DNA from 2 places in the Actinomadura napierensis genome. Region 2 is predicted to be linked to the other one. Evidence: riboswitches for the same ligand, from Rfam matches in the RefSeq annotation. Region 2 holds a riboswitch; the other holds the start of a gene.
The links. Region 2 has a riboswitch for ZMP and ZTP ahead of ABD296_RS25150 (bifunctional methylenetetrahydrofolate dehydrogenase/methenyltetrahydrofolate cyclohydrolase). Riboswitches for the same ligand answer to the same signal wherever they lie in the genome.
Positions count from the first base shown of each region.

Region 1: it holds a riboswitch for ZMP and ZTP, as region 2 does, so the genes downstream of both, glyA (serine hydroxymethyltransferase) here and ABD296_RS25150 (bifunctional methylenetetrahydrofolate dehydrogenase/methenyltetrahydrofolate cyclohydrolase) in region 2, are expected to answer to the same signal.

Region 1 covers NZ_BAAAMR010000170.1:450-7,830, forward strand. The annotation lists partial or broken gene ABD296_RS46250 (GNAT family N-acetyltransferase) at 1-195, shown strand, start outside; gene ABD296_RS46255 (class I SAM-dependent methyltransferase) at 179-988, shown strand; gene glyA (serine hydroxymethyltransferase) at 989-2,260, opposite strand; ZMP/ZTP riboswitch at 2,315-2,401, opposite strand; partial or broken gene ABD296_RS50770 (DMT family transporter) at 2,473-3,321, opposite strand; gene ABD296_RS46265 (Lrp/AsnC family transcriptional regulator) at 3,431-3,922, opposite strand; gene ABD296_RS46270 (substrate-binding and VWA domain-containing protein) at 4,143-5,828, shown strand; gene ABD296_RS46275 (RNA polymerase-binding protein RbpA) at 5,928-6,302, opposite strand; gene secG (preprotein translocase subunit SecG) at 6,385-6,627, opposite strand; gene tpiA (triose-phosphate isomerase) at 6,791-7,381, opposite strand, start outside.
Region 2 covers NZ_BAAAMR010000048.1:9,446-16,826, forward strand. The annotation lists gene ABD296_RS25135 (NADP-dependent isocitrate dehydrogenase) at 1-876, opposite strand, end outside; gene ABD296_RS25140 (DUF3017 domain-containing protein) at 1,016-1,444, opposite strand; gene ABD296_RS25145 (FHA domain-containing protein) at 1,714-2,457, shown strand; gene ABD296_RS25150 (bifunctional methylenetetrahydrofolate dehydrogenase/methenyltetrahydrofolate cyclohydrolase) at 2,657-3,505, opposite strand; ZMP/ZTP riboswitch at 3,552-3,637, opposite strand; gene ABD296_RS25155 (GNAT family N-acetyltransferase) at 3,732-4,325, shown strand; gene ABD296_RS25160 (hypothetical protein) at 4,376-4,552, opposite strand; gene purH (bifunctional phosphoribosylaminoimidazolecarboxamide formyltransferase/IMP cyclohydrolase) at 4,695-6,260, opposite strand; gene purN (phosphoribosylglycinamide formyltransferase) at 6,257-6,961, opposite strand; gene ABD296_RS25175 (hypothetical protein) at 7,068-7,381, shown strand, end outside.

The sequences.
Region 1 (7,381 bases), on a different contig from region 2:
GCCCGCGAGCGCGGCCTGGTGGAGCTGCGCGCGACCGCGCTGAGCGAGAACGCGCGGATGCGGCGGCTGCTGACCTCGCTCGGCGGCCGGACGCGGCGCACCGACGAGCCCCACATCGTGGAGATCAGGCTGCGCGCGGACGGCCGCCCCGACCCGGGCGCGCTGGCAGGATGGCGGGGTGACCGGCATCTATGACGACCCCTGGGCCTACGAGCTGGCCTGCTCGTTCCGCGACGTGGCCGCCGAGACCGGCGCGGTGCTCGGCTGGTGCGCCGAGCACCGTCCGGACGCGGCCGGCCCCGTCCGGACGGTGCTGGAGCGGGCCGCCGGGCCCGCCGAGCACGCCCGCGAGCTGGCCCGGCTCGGCCTGGCCGCGACCGCGCTCGACCTGAGCCCGGCGATGTGCGCGTACGCGGCGCGCGAGGCCCGGCGCGCAGGGGTGGCGGTCGAGGTCGTCCAGGACGACATGACGACATTCGACCTGGGCCGCCGGTTCGACCTCGTCCTGACCATGCTGGACTCCACGTCCCACCTGATGACGCTGGACGCGTTCGTCGCGCACCTGCGCCGGGTCGCCGCGCACCTGGCACCCGGCGGCCTGTACGTGATCGAGATGTCGCACCCGCGCGACCGGCTGTCGGACGACCCGACCGTCAGCACCGGCTGGACGGTCGAGCGCGACGGCGTGCACGCCACGGTCCGGTGGGGCGAGCCGACCGACCTGCTCGACCCGGTCACCCAGATCGCCGACGACCACGTGACGATGACGATCGAGGCGGACGGCGCGACCCGCGTCATCGAGGACGTCGTGCCCTACCGGTTCTGGACCGCGACCGAGCTCGACGCCGCCATCCGGCTCGCCGGCGGGCTGGACGTCGCCGCCCGGTACGGCGACTTCGGGACCGGCGCGGACGCGGTGGCCCTCACCGATCCCGAAGCCTGGCGCATGATCACGCTCCTGCGCCCCTCGTCGATCAGCGCCGCCTGATCAGGGGGCGGTCGCCCAGCCCGGCATCGGGTAGCCGGCCAGCATCTCGCGGACCTCGCCCGCGACCCGCTCGACCACCGCCTCGTCCTGCCCGGCGGCCGCCCGCACGACCTCGTCGATCCAGGCCGCGATCTGCGGCATCCGCGCCTCGTCCAGCCCGCGGGTGGTGATCGCGCCGGTGCCGAGCCGCAGCCCGGACGGGTCGAACGGCTTGCGCGGGTCGAACGGGACCGCGTTGTAGTTCAGCTCGATGCCGGCGCGGTCCAGGGCCTGCGCGGCGGGCTTGCCGGCGACGCCCTTGTTCGTCAGGTCGATCAGGATGAGGTGGTTGTCGGTCCCGCCGGAGATCAGGTCGTAGCCGCGCTCCAGCAGCGCCGCCGCGAGGGCCTTGGCGTTCGCGACGACCTGGCGGGCGTACCGGGAGAAGTCCGGCGCCGCCGCCTCCTTCAGCGCGGCGGCGATCGCGGCCGTGGTGTGGTTGTGCGGGCCGCCCTGCAGGCCGGGGAACACCGCCTTGTCGACCGCCATGGCGTGCTCGGCCGTCGACATGATCATCGCGCCGCGCGGGCCGCGCAGCGTCTTGTGCGTGGTCGTGGTGATCACGTCGGCGTGCCCCACCGGGGACGGGTGCGCGCCGCCCGCGACCAGGCCCGCGATGTGCGCGATGTCGGCCGCCAGCACCGCCCCGACCTCGCGGGCGATCTCCGCGAACGCCGGGAAGTCGATGGTGCGGGGCACCGCCGTCCCGCCGCACCAGATCAGCTTCGGCCGCTCCTTGAGCGCCAGGTCGCGGACCTCGTCCATGTCGACGCGCCCGGTGTCGGCGCGCACCTCGTAGCGGACGGGCGAGAACCACTTGCCGGTCGCCGACACCGACCAGCCGTGCGTCAGATGGCCGCCCATCGGCAGCGACAGGCCCATCACCGGGTCGCCGGGGTCCAGGAACGCCAGGTAGACGGCGAGGTTGGCGGGCGACCCGGAGTACGGCTGGACGTTGGCGTGCTCGACGCCGAACAGCTCCTTGGCCCGGCCGATCGCCGCCAGCTCGATCGGGTCGACGTTCTGCTGGCCCTCGTAGTACCGCTTGCCGGCGTAGCCCTCGGAGTACTTGTTGGTCAGGACGGTGCCGGCGGCCTCCAGCACCGCCGCCGACACGTAGTTCTCCGAGGCGATCAGCCGGATCTTCTCGAACTGGCGGCGGGCCTCCGCCTCGACCAGTCCGGCGATCTCGAGGTCCGCGGCCTGCAGATGGGGAACGGCGGGCTCGTGCACGACTACCTCCGCGCTGCTTCGCGCCGGAACGCTCCGGGCGCCCCGGCAAGGGGACCCGTACACCCAGGCGCGCGGTGTGCGGACTAGTTTCGCTCCCCGGTGGTCGACTCCACCTTGACTGCGCCAGTCGCGTTCGCGCCATCATAGCGAGCCGCGTCCCGCACTCGCCGGGTCCGCGCCCGCCGGGTCCGCGACGGCACCGACACCACGGCCAGCCCGCCGAACAGCAGCAGCGCCCCCGCCGCGGCCTGCACGGACAGCCGCTCCCCGAGGACCGCGACGGCCAGCACCGCCGCCACCAGCGGCTCGGCGAGACTGAGCGTCCCCGCCGTCGCCGCGCTGACGCGGTGCAGGCCGGTGACGAAGAACATGTACGCGGCAGCGGTCGCCGCGATCCCGAGCCACGCCACCAGGACCGCCGACCGCGGCGCGGCGAGCGCCGGCAGGTCCGCGAGCGTCCAGGGCAGCAGCACCGACCCGCCCGCCAGCAGCGTCACCGACACCGCCGCCGCCATCCCCACCTCGTGGCCGGTCAGCACCTTCGCCGACACCGTGTACACGCCGAAGCAGACCCCGGCGACCAGGCTGAGCGCCACCCCGAGCGGGTCGACATGGACGTCCGGCCCCGGCGCCATCAGCAGCGCAACGCCGCCGACCGCGCAGGCCGTACCCCACCACCACCGCCGGCTCAGCCGCGCCCGCAGCACCAGCCGCTCGCACAGCCCGGTCGAGACGGGCGCGAGCCCGAACACGACGGCGGTCGCGACCGCGGCGCCCGTCCGGTCGACCGCGCTGAAGAACGACGCCTGGAAGACCCCGGTGGCGACGGACGCGGCGGCCAGCGGCGGCCAGGTGCGCCGCGACAGCGCCCGGAACGCCTTCCGGTCCGTCACGAGCACCAGCACGGCGAGGATGAGCCCGCCGGAGAAGATCCGCGCGCCGCCGATCGCCACCGGGCTCGCCGCCGAACCGGCCAGCACCTGCGCCGGACCCACCGTCCCCCACAGGACGCCGGCGGCCAGCACCAGCAGCGCGCCGGACGGAATGTTTCGTCGGCCCATGCAGCCGAAGCTAGGCAAGAGTACGGAAGTTTGCGCTGTGAGCCGTCATTCGTTCGGCTCCACAGCCTCACTCCGGCAATCCTTCGGTTTCGGCGCACCGGACGTCGCCTCAGGCGTACGGCGTTCGCCCGTCGCGCCGCTCGGCCGACGGAAGTTCGCCCTGCTCCCTCGGCTGGACGTAGTCGTACACCACGGTGGTGCGGACGTCCACGTACTCCTTGCGGCGGGCCAGCCGGTCGAGCACGAAGTCGCGCAGGTACGTGGTGCTGGGCACCGCCACGTGGACGAGGAGATCCTCGTTCCCCGTGACGACGAAGACGGCGACGGCCTCCGGCATGGCGGCCATGCTGTCGCGCGCCGACTCGATCGCCTCCCGCGACTGCGGCCGGATCCGGATCGAGATCAGCGCCTGCACGCCGCGGCCGAGCCTCTCGAAGTCGACCGCCGCGTGGAAGCCGGTGAGGATCCCGCGCGAGCGCAGCGCGCGCGTGCGCTCCAGCGCCGTCGACGGGGCGATCCCCACCGCCTCGGCCAGTTCCCGGTTGGTCTGCCGCCCGTCCCGCTGCAACCGCCGCAGGATCGCCTGGTCGACCGCGTCCATGGTTCCCCTCCCGGCTTCGCCGCCGCGTCCCGAACTCCCGCGCCCGAACATGCGCCGGAACCGGCCTTCCCCCGAAGAATATTCGCCGCTCCGCCGATGGCCAAAACGGGACTGCGGAGGCTGGTGATTTCACCGATGCCCGCGGGACGGCGGGGCGCCGACAATTGGCGGCCCACACGGACCGGCGGGGCGGACCGCCGAACGGGGAGTCGAGGTCATCGTGAGCGGGGCGCATCGGGAGACGGGACGGCGCGCGCGGCGGCGGACACGGCGCACGCGCCGGACCGTGGCGATCGTGGCGGTCGTGTGCATGGCGATCGCGGCGGTGCTCGCCACGTCGGTGTACGCGCTGTCGGCGATCACGTCGTGCTCCGGCGGCGTGACGACGCTCGACGCGGCCGTCGCCCCGGAACTGGCGCCCGCCGTGTCCGCGGTGGCCGCCGACTTCAACGGCGCCGACCACCGCGCGGGCGGGAAATGCGTGCGGGTCACCGTGCGCGCGGCCGGCCCGGCGGGGGTCACGGCGCTGCTGTCCGGGCAGATCCCCCGGGGCTCGGGCGTGCGCCTCCCGGACGTGTGGGTACCGGACTCCTCGCTGTGGCTGCGGCTGCTGGCGAAGCCGCCGCGCCTGGCGGGTGGGCCGTTAGCCCGCTCGCCTCTCGTCGCCGCGGTCCCGGCGGCGCGGGCCACGCGGACGCCCGGCTCGTGGAAGGACCTGCTGGGCGCGGCCGAACCCGGCGAGCGGAGCTCCCGGGCGGTCGGCCTCGTCCTGCCCGACCCGGCCCGGACCGGCGCCGGGCTCGCCGCGCTGCTGGTCGCGCGGGAACGCGAGGGCGACGCGGCGTTCGCGGCGTTCGCGCGGTCGGTGCGGGAGAGCACCGCACCGGACGCGACCCGGGCGTTCGGCGCGCTGGCCGGGTCCTCGGCGCGGCCTGAGCCCGTCCTGGCCGTCCCGGAGCAGGCCGTGTGGGAGCACGACCGGCGCGAGCCGTCGGAGCCCGTCCAGGCCGTCTACCCGCGCGACGGGACCCTGTCCCTGGACTATCCGGTCGCGATCCTCGACGACCGTCCCGGCGCGCGGCTGTTCGAGCACGCGCTGCGCGGCGGAACCGCCCGCGAGCACCTCCGCTCGGCGGGCTTCCGCGACCCCGCCGGGCGGGCGCCGGCCGCGTTCGGCCGCACACCCGGCCTGACCGCGGCCAGGCCCGCCGTCCTCGCCGACCCCGAACCCGCCCTCGTCCGGCGGACGGCGCAGGAATGGGCGCGGCTGACGCTCGGCTCCCGGATGCTGTCGGTGATCGACGTCTCCGGATCGATGGCGCAGCCGGTGCCCGGCACCCGGCTGACCCGGCTGCAGGCGATCGCGCAGGCCTCCCAGGAGGGCCTGGCACTGCAGCCCGACGACACCGAACTCGGCCAGTGGATCTTCTCCACGCGGCTGGACGGAGACCGGGACTGGCGGCGGACCGTCCCGATGGGCCCGCTCGGCGGCCGGGTCGGCTCGGTCACCCGCCGGCAGCGCATCCTCAGCGCGCTGGCGGCGCTGCGCCCGAAACCGGACGGCGCGACCGGCCTGTACGACACCGTGCTCGCCGCCGTCCGGTACATGCGCCGCACCTACCGGCCGGAGATGGTCAACACGGTGCTGCTGTTCACCGACGGCCGCAACGACGACCCCGGCGGCCCCTCCCTGGACCGCACGGTCGCCGCGCTGCGCGCCGGACGGGAGGCGACCCGCCCGGTGCAGATCATCGTCATCGGTTTCGGCCCGGACGTCGACACCGCCGAGCTGCGGCGGCTCGCCGACGCCACCGGCGGCAGCGTCTACACCGCCCGCGTCCCGCAGGACATCATGCGGATCTTCGGCGAGGCCACCGCCCGCCGCCTCTGCGCGCCCTCCTGCTGAGCCGCCGCGCCGACCGCACCCCGAGACGGCGAAGGCCCGACCCCCCTGCGGGGACCGGGCCAGGACACCGGTGCGCGGCGTCGCCGTGCGGGCGGAGCGTCAGCTCCGGCCCGCGGCCTCCAGGGCCCTCTTGACGGCGGCGCGCTTCTCGCGCAGCTTGGCGAGCGCCTCCTCGAGGATGGCCTCGCCGTCCTCGTCGCTGCGCCGCTCCTTCACGTACGCCAGATGCGTCTTGTAGGGCTCGGTCTTCGGCGGCGCCGGAGGGTTCTCCGCGTCCTGGCCGGCCGGGAACCCGCAGCGCGGGCAGTCCCACGTCTCGGGGACCGCGACGTCGGTCGCGAAGCTGGGGCGCGTCTCGTGCCGGTTGGCGCAGTAGAAGGTCACCCAGACGCGGGGGGCGGCGTCGCCGCGCTCCGCCTCCCCCATTGGACCGGCCCCGACGCGGCTGCCCCGAATCGCGTTGCCACTACCCACGGACTACTCCTCGCTTTGTGTGCCGCGGCCGCCAGGGACCTCCGAGGACGGCGCGGCGCTCGAACGTGTTTGGACGGGCGGCTCAGCCGACGCCCTTGTGCTTGAACAGCAGCCCGAGCACGATGATCGAGGCGAACCAGACCACCCCGACGCCGATCGTCAGCCGGTCCAGGTTGCGCTCCACCACCGACGAGCCGCCGAGCGACGACGAGACGCCGCCGCCGAACATGTCGGACAGTCCCCCGCCCTTGCCCTTGTGCATCAGGACGAGGACCACCATCAGCAGACTCGTGACGATGAGCACGATGGACGATGCGATGATCACAGTTCTTCAGCGCCTTCTCTGGCAGGCCCCGCGGGAGACGGGGCCTCGTCTGTAGGGACGGAGGATCGAGCCGGGCGGTTTACCCGTGCAGTACGAAGGGTACGACGAACTACCGCCTGGTTCGGCAAGAACCCCCATGTCACGCGGAATTGATCAGTTTTGATCAGGCCGGGAACTCCCGGTACCGGCAGATCTTGACGAACTCGCCCGGGTCGAGGCTGGCACCACCGACCAACGCGCCGTCCACGTCGTCCTGCGCCATCAGCTTGGCGATGTTGTCGCCCTTCACCGAGCCGCCGTACAGGATGCGCACCTGGTCGGCGAGCCCGCCGTCGTACAGCTCGGCGAGCCGGGTCCGGACGGCGGCGCAGACCTCCTGCGCGTCCTGCGGCGTGGCGACCTCGCCGGTGCCGATCGCCCAGACCGGCTCGTAGGCGATCACGCTGCGCCGCACCTGGTCGGCGGGGATCTTCTCCAGCGCCCCGTCGATCTGCGCCAGGACGTGCGCGACGTGCGCGCCGGCCTTGCGCACCTCCAGGCCCTCGCCCACGCAGATGATCGGGTTCATCTCGGCGCCCAGGACCGCCTTGGCCTTGGCGTTGACGAGCGCGTCGTCCTCGCCGTGGTACTCGCGCCGCTCCGAGTGCCCGACGATCGCGTAGGAGCAGCCCAGCTTCGCCAGCATGGACGCGGCGATCTCGCCGGTGTAGGCGCCGGAGGCGTGCTGCGAGACGTCCTGCGCACCGTACTGGAT
Region 2 (7,381 bases):
GGAGGTCATCAGGCCGAGCGAGCCGAAGCCCTGCGCGAGGGTGTCGGACTGCACGTCGCCGTCGTAGTTCTTCGCGGCCCAGACGAAGCCGCCGTCCCACTTGAGCGCGGCGGCGACCATGTCGTCGATCAGCCGGTGCTCGTAGGTCAGGCCCTTGGCCTCGAAGTCGGCCTTGAACTCGGTCTCGAAGATCTCCTGGAAGAGGTCCTTGAACCGGCCGTCGTAGGCCTTGAGGATCGTGTTCTTCGTCGACATGTACAGCGGCATCTCGCGGCTCAGCGCGTACCGCATGCTCGTCCGGGCGAAGTCGCGGATCGAGTCGTCGTAGTTGTACATGCCCATGGCGACGCCGCCGCCCGGGAAGTCGGCGATCTCCATCTCCATGGGCTCGGAGCCGTCCTGCGGGGTGTAGGTGATCGTCACCTTGCCCGGGCCGGGGACCACGAAGTCGGTCGCCTTGTACTGGTCGCCGTGGGCGTGGCGGCCGATGATGATCGGCTTGGTCCAGCCCGGGACCAGACGGGGGATGTTCGAGACGACGATGGGCTCGCGGAAGATCACGCCGCCGAGGATGTTGCGGATCGTTCCATTGGGGGAACGCCACATCTTCTTCAGGCCGAACTCTTCGACGCGCGCCTCGTCGGGGGTGATGGTGGCGCACTTGACGCCGACGCCGTGCTCCTTGATGGCGTTCGCGGCGTCGATGGTGACCTGGTCGTCCGTGGCGTCACGGTGCTCGATTCCCAGGTCGTAGTACTTCAGGTCCACGTCGAGATAGGGCAGGATCAGCTGGTCCTTGATGAATTTCCAGATGATCCGCGTCATTTCGTCGCCGTCGAGTTCGACGACCGGGCCCGCTACTTTGATCTTGGGCATGCTGTTGCTGTCCCTTTCCTACACCTGGCCAGCAGTCCTTGTAAGGCTCAACTGGCAAGGCTAGCCGAGGCCCGGATGCGGTCTAGACCTGGGCTCCTCGCTGGACCGGCCGCATCCCCGGTGACCTGCGGAAACATCGTTAGCCCGGCGAACCGTCCCGGCGCCGGGCGAGCAGCAGCCGCACGCCGCGCGCCAGCATGACCAGGGCGATCAGCACGCCGAACGCGCCCGCGCCGACGAGGCCGGTCTTGTTCATCGGGGGAATGCTGAGCGCGACGAACGCCACCATCTCGCCGAGGATGACGAGCGTCCAGCAGTCGATCTGGCGGCTGCGCACCGCGAGCAGCCCGAGCTGGGACTCCGGCAGCAGCAGCCGCGCCAGCGCGCCGAACAGCAGCGCGGCGGCCATCAGGCCGGAGCCCTTGCGGAAGTAGTTGAGGGCGCAGAGCACCAGGCCGCCGCTCACGCCGCTGAGCACGATGAGGTACGGCAGCCGCGCGAGCCAGTGCGGGGCGGCGCCCCTGCCCCGCGGCGCTCTCCGCCTGCGCCGGTGCACCTGCGTGCTCATGGGTCCACGGTAATGCCGATCGGCGCGCGGCACGACATCGCCGGTGCCGGACGGCGGTACTCCGGGGCGGGGTGAGGGGCCGCGAGATCGTCCCGGCGAATCGGCGGCCGGACTTGTGGGCCGGCGACGGAAACGCACCCGGTCCGGCTGGTGGGGAAGAGCCCCGAATGCCTTGTGCCATCGGTGCTACTCGCCAGTAGGAGGGTGTGGCGGGGGTCCGGCCGGGTAACCCGGCAGACAGGGGTCGCTAACTAGCTGGGAGGACTGCCGTGGAGGGGCCGTTCATGCGGATCGAGGACAGCGGGCTGGTGGTGCCGCTGCGCCCCGACGTTACGACGGTCGGGAGAGGGAGAGGAGTAGACATCCGCCTCGACGACCCGAGTGTGTCCCGTTTGCACGCCGAGATCGTGCGGCGCGGTCCGTACGTCTACGTCGTCGACATGGGTCTGTCCCGCAACGGGACCCGTGTCAACGGCCGGCCGATCGCCCGCCGTGTCCTGGAGGACGGTGACGTCGTGAGCTTCGGCACGGCGCGCTGCCGGATGGGGGGCATCCCCCGTGAGGAGGTCGACCCGGACGTCGAGCTGCGGCGTGCCGTCGCCCCCGAGCTCACCCGCCGCGAGGTCGACGTGCTGACCGCGCTGTGCCGTCCCGCCCTGTCCGACGAGGCGTTCGTGGCCCCCGCCACGGCGCGCGACATCGCGGGCGAGCTGGTCGTGACCGAGGCCGCGGTGAAGCAGCACCTGCTGCGGCTCTACCAGAAGTTCCGGATCCCCGAGGGGGCCAACCGGCGCACCCGGCTGGCCAACGAGGTCATCGCGATGGGCCTCGTCCGGCCGCTGCCGCCGGTCCACGTGCCCCAGCAGGGACGCCCCCCGATCGACGGGCGTCCTCCGGGGATGCGGGGCCCGGCGGAGGCGCGCAGGACCGGGCCACCGGGACACGCCCCCGGCCATCCCACGGGCCCGGCCCGCGCCGCGGCGCACACCGCGGCGACCCGCCGGGCCAGCTGAGATGCCGGGCCGACCGAAGTGAACGTGCGATCGCCCTCACCGGCAGCGCAGTCGAGGGCGATCGCCTGACCCGCCCGGATCGGGCCGCGCAGGTGACGGCGCGGCCCGGCCCGGGGGACCTCCGACAAGGCGAGCGAAAGGGGGAGAGGGCCGCCACCAGGGGTGCGGTGGCGGCCCTCTCGCCTGTCCGAGGAGGCCGTCAGACCGTCTGCTCGGCGGCCTCCACGACGTTCTGCAGCAGCATGGCGCGGGTCATGGGGCCGACGCCGCCGGGGTTCGGGGCGACCCAGCCGGCGACCTCCCGGACGTCGGCCGCGACGTCGCCGGTCAGCTTGCCGTCGACCCGGGAGACCCCGACGTCCAGCACGGCGGCGCCGGGCTTGACCATGTCGGCGGTGATCAGGCCGGGGACGCCGGCCGCCGCGACGACGATGTCGGCGGCGCGGGTGTGCGCGGCGAGGTCACGGGTGGCGGTGTGGCAGAGGGTGACGGTGGCGTTCTCGCTGCGCCGGGTCAGCAGCAGCCCGAGCGAGCGGCCGACGGTGATGCCGCGGCCGACGACGGTGACCTCGGCGCCCCTGATCGGCACGTCGAAGCGGCGCAGCAGCTCGATGATGCCCTTCGGGGTGCAGGGCAGCGGGCCCGGCTGCATCAGCACGAGCCGTCCGAGGCTCATCGGGTGCAGGCCGTCGGCGTCCTTGGCGGGGTCGATCAGCTCCAGCACGCGCTGCTCGTCCAGGCCCTTCGGCAGCGGCAGCTGGACGATGTAGCCGGTGCAGGCGGGGTCGGCGTTGAGCTCGGCGACGGCCCGCTCGACGTCCTCCTGGGAGGCGGTCTCGGGCAGGTCGCGGCGGATGCTCTCGATGCCGACCTCGGCGCAGTCGCGGTGCTTCATGTTGACGTAGGAGTGGCTGCCGGGGTCGTCGCCCACCAGCACCGTCCCGAGGCCCACGGACACGCCGCGGTCGCGCAGCGCCTCGACGCGCCCCTTGAGGTCGGAGCGGATCTCGGCGGCCGTGGCCTTGCCGTCCAGGATCTGTGCGGTCATGCATGCCTCCGCGGTGTGTCGCCAGGGACCGAGCCCTGCTCGAGGTCCCGTCCACCCAGGCGCGCGGTGTCCGGACTGTCGTTCGCTCCCCGGTGGTGATCCACCTTGACCGCGCCAGTCGCGTCGAAACCCCATGGTAGCCGCCCCGGTGGCGCCGAGTGGTCCGCCGGAATCGCCGTGAAGTGGCTCTGCCGGACGCCCTTGGGCCCGTCCTAGCGTGGACGCCATGAGCGACGAATGGTTGGCGCAGCCGGTCCTGACCGGCCGTTATGTGCGGTTGGAACCCCTCTCCCTGGACCATGTCGACGGCCTGTTCGCCGCGTCGAAGGACCCGTCCGTCTGGACGTGGCTGAACGAGCGGCAGCCGGCGGACGCGGACGCCGTGCACACCATGGTGAGCACGGCCCTGATCGCGCGGGACAAGGGCGTGCGGCTGCCGTGGGCGCAGATCGACGTGGCGACCGGGGAGGTCGCGGGGACGACGTCGTACTACGAGGTCGTCCCGAAGGACCGGGGGCTGTGCATCGGGTACACGTGGCTGGGGACGCGCTGGCAGCGGACGGGTTTCAACACCGAGTCGAAGCTGCTGCTCCTGCAACGGGCCTTCGACGACCTGGGGGCGATCCGGGTGGGATGGCACACCCATTCCCGCAATGAGCGGTCGCGGGCGGCGATCCAGCGGCTCGGCGCGTCGTTCGAGGGGATCCACCGCAAGCACCGGATCCGCCCGGACGGCTCGATCCGCGACACCGCCGTCTTCTCGATGACCGACGACGACTGGCCGGAGGCGGCGAAGGCGCTGCGCGCGCGGCTGCGCTAGCCGCGCGAGACCGCGCCGACCGGGCCAGCTGCGCGCCGGCCGCCCGGGCGCTAGTCGTCGGCGCGTTCGCGGCGGGCGAGGATCCGGTCGGTGCCGTGCCAGCCGAGCTGCCCGGCCAGGAGCGCGGCGAGCACCGCCGCGACCAGCCCGACCACCTGGCGTGACTCCATCAGCAGCGAGTCTGCCTGGCCGATCTGGGCGACCAGGAAGGTCGTCAGCGAGTCCATCAGCGCCTCCTTCAGCGAACGATCGCGCCGAAGGTCAAGAGACGGTCATGGGGCGCGGCCAGCCAGAGGCTACCTCCGGCGGGACAGTGGAAAGACCGGGCCCGGCGGGCGGGAACGCCGCGCCGGGCCCGGGCCTGTCCGATCAGTGGAAGAAGTGCCGCGTGCCGGTGAAGTACATCGTGACGCCGGCCTTGGTCGCGGTCTCGATGGCGAGCTCGTCGCGGATCGAGCCGCCCGGCTGGACGACGGCCTTCACGCCCGCCTCGATCAGCACTTCGAGCCCGTCCGGGAACGGGAAGAAGGCGTCGGACGCGGCGACCGAGCCGCGGGCCCGCTCCTCGCCCGCGCGCGCCACGGCCAGGCGGGCCGAGTCGACCCGGTTGACCTGGCCCATGCCGACGCCGACCGTGGCGCCGCCGGAGGCCAGCAGGATCGCGTTGGACTTGACGGCGCGGACGGCCCGCCACGCGAACGCCAGGTCGCGGAGGGTGTCCTCGCCGGCGGCGTCGCCGCACTTGAGCTCCCAGCCGGACGGGTCGTCGCCGGGCGCGTCGACCCGGTCGACGGTCTGGACGAGGAGCCCGCCGTCGATCCGCCGGGACTCGGTGGCTCCGCCGGGGGCGTCCGGGCAGATCAGCAGCCGGGTGTTCTTGAACCGGTTCTTCAGCACGGTGACGGCCTCGTCCTCGAAGGACGGGGCGACGACGACCTCGGCGAAGCTCCCGGTGATCTGCTCCGCCATCGCGGCGGTGACCGGCCGGTTCGCGGCGATCACGCCTCCGTAGGCGGACGCCGGGTCGCAGTCGAGGGCTCGGCGGTGCGCGTCGGCGATGTCGGCGCCGACCGCGATGCCGCACGGGTTGGCGTGCTTGATGATCGCGACGCAGGGGTCGGTGAAGTCGTAGGCGGCGCGGCGGGCGGCGTCGGTGTCCACGTAGTTGTTGTAGGACATCTCCTTGCCGTAGATCTGCTCGGCGCCCGCGAGGCCCGTCTCGCCCGGCACCCGGTACAGGGCGGCGCGCTGGTGCGGGTTCTCGCCGTACCGCAGGGCGTTCGACCGCTCCCAGGTGGCGCCGATGAAGTCGGGCCATTGCGTCTCGGCGGCCTGCTCGTCGGGCGCGTACTCGCTCGCGAACCAGGAGGCCACGGCCACGTCGTAGGACGCGGTGTGCGCGTAGGCGAGGGCGGCGAGGCGGCGGCGCTGCTCGATCGTGAACCCGCCGGCCTTCACCGCGTCCAGGACGTCCCCGTACGCGGACGGGTCGACGACGACGGCGACGGACGCGTGGTTCTTCGCGGCGGCGCGCACCATCGTCGGGCCGCCGATGTCGATCTGCTCGACGCACTCGTCGGGCCCGGCGCCGGACGCGACCGTCGCGGCGAACGGGTACAGGTTCACCACGGCCAGGTCGAACGGCTCGACGTGCAGGTCGTCGAGCTGCTGGAGGTGGTCCTCCTTGCGCCGGTCGGCGAGCAGGCCCGCGTGCACCTTCGGGTGCAGGGTCTTGACCCGGCCGTCCAGGCACTCGGGGAACCCGGTGAGCTTCTCCACCTTCATCACCGGCACGCCGGCGGCGGAGATCCGGCCCGCCGTGGACCCGGTGGAGACGATCTCCACCCCGGCCTCGTGCAGGCCGCGGGCGAGTTCCTCCAGCCCGGTCTTGTCGTACACGCTGATCAATGCGCGCTTGATCGCCACCCGACTCACCGGCCGAGCTCCCCTCGTTCCGTCTGACCTGGACTGCCGGACGTTCCGCCGTCCGGCGCGGCGCCGCCGGACGTGCCGTCGCCGCAGGTTCTGCATTTCATCGAGACCCGCCGCCCCCGCGTGGTCCAGCCGTCGCGGGCCAGCCGTCCGACGACGTCGACCAGGAGCCGGCGCTCCACCTGCTTGATGCGCTCGTGCAGGGAGTCCTCGTCGTCATGCCAGCCCACGGGGACGGTCTCCTGGGCGATGACGGGTCCGGTGTCCACGCCTTCGTCGACGAAGTGAACGGTACAGCCCGTGACCTTCACCCCGTACGCCAGGGCGTCCCGTACGGCGTGCGCGCCGGCGAACGAGGGCAGCAGCGCGGGATGGGTGTTGACGATGCGGCCACCGAACCGGGCCAGCACCTCCGGGCCGAGGATCTTCATGAATCCGGCGGACACCACCAGGTCGGGTTCGTGCTCGGCGATCGCCGCGGCGAGGGCGGCGTCCCATTCGGCGCGGGACGGGAAGTCGGGGATGCGGAGCGTGAACGCGGGCAGCCCGGCGCGCTCGGCGCGCTCGGTGCCGCCGATCCCGTCGCGGTCGGCGCCCACGGCCACCACTTTCGCCCCGTAGGCTGGATCTGCGCAGGCGTCGAGCAGCGCTTGTAGGTTGGTCCCCGCGCCGGAGACGAGGACGACGAGCCGGGCGGACACCATGACTCCCTTGTGGACGGTGGGGTGGACGGTGGGGTTGTCGGCATTCGGCACGCAGCCTATCGGCCCTGTTCGGCGCGGTTGAATCCACGGTTGGGAGGAAGCGGACGTGAGCGAGCAGCCGGGTCGACCGGCCCACCCCGTCGAGCAGGGGCGGGATCCGGCGGGGCCGCCCCCGGGCGCCCCCCTCGGCCCTCCCCCGGGGCCGCCGCCGGTCGAGCGGACCGGGCGGCGGGCCCTGTGGCTCGGCATCGTCGCCCTGCTGACGTCGTTCTTCTTCTACCCGCTGGGGCTGGTCCTGGGCGTCGCCGCGCTGGTCATCGGCATCAGGGCGCGGCGCCGGGCGCGGACGGCGCGCGGCGCGGCCCCGGGCGCGGTGCCGGGCATCGTGCTCGGCTCGGTGGGGCTGGCGTTCTCCGCCCT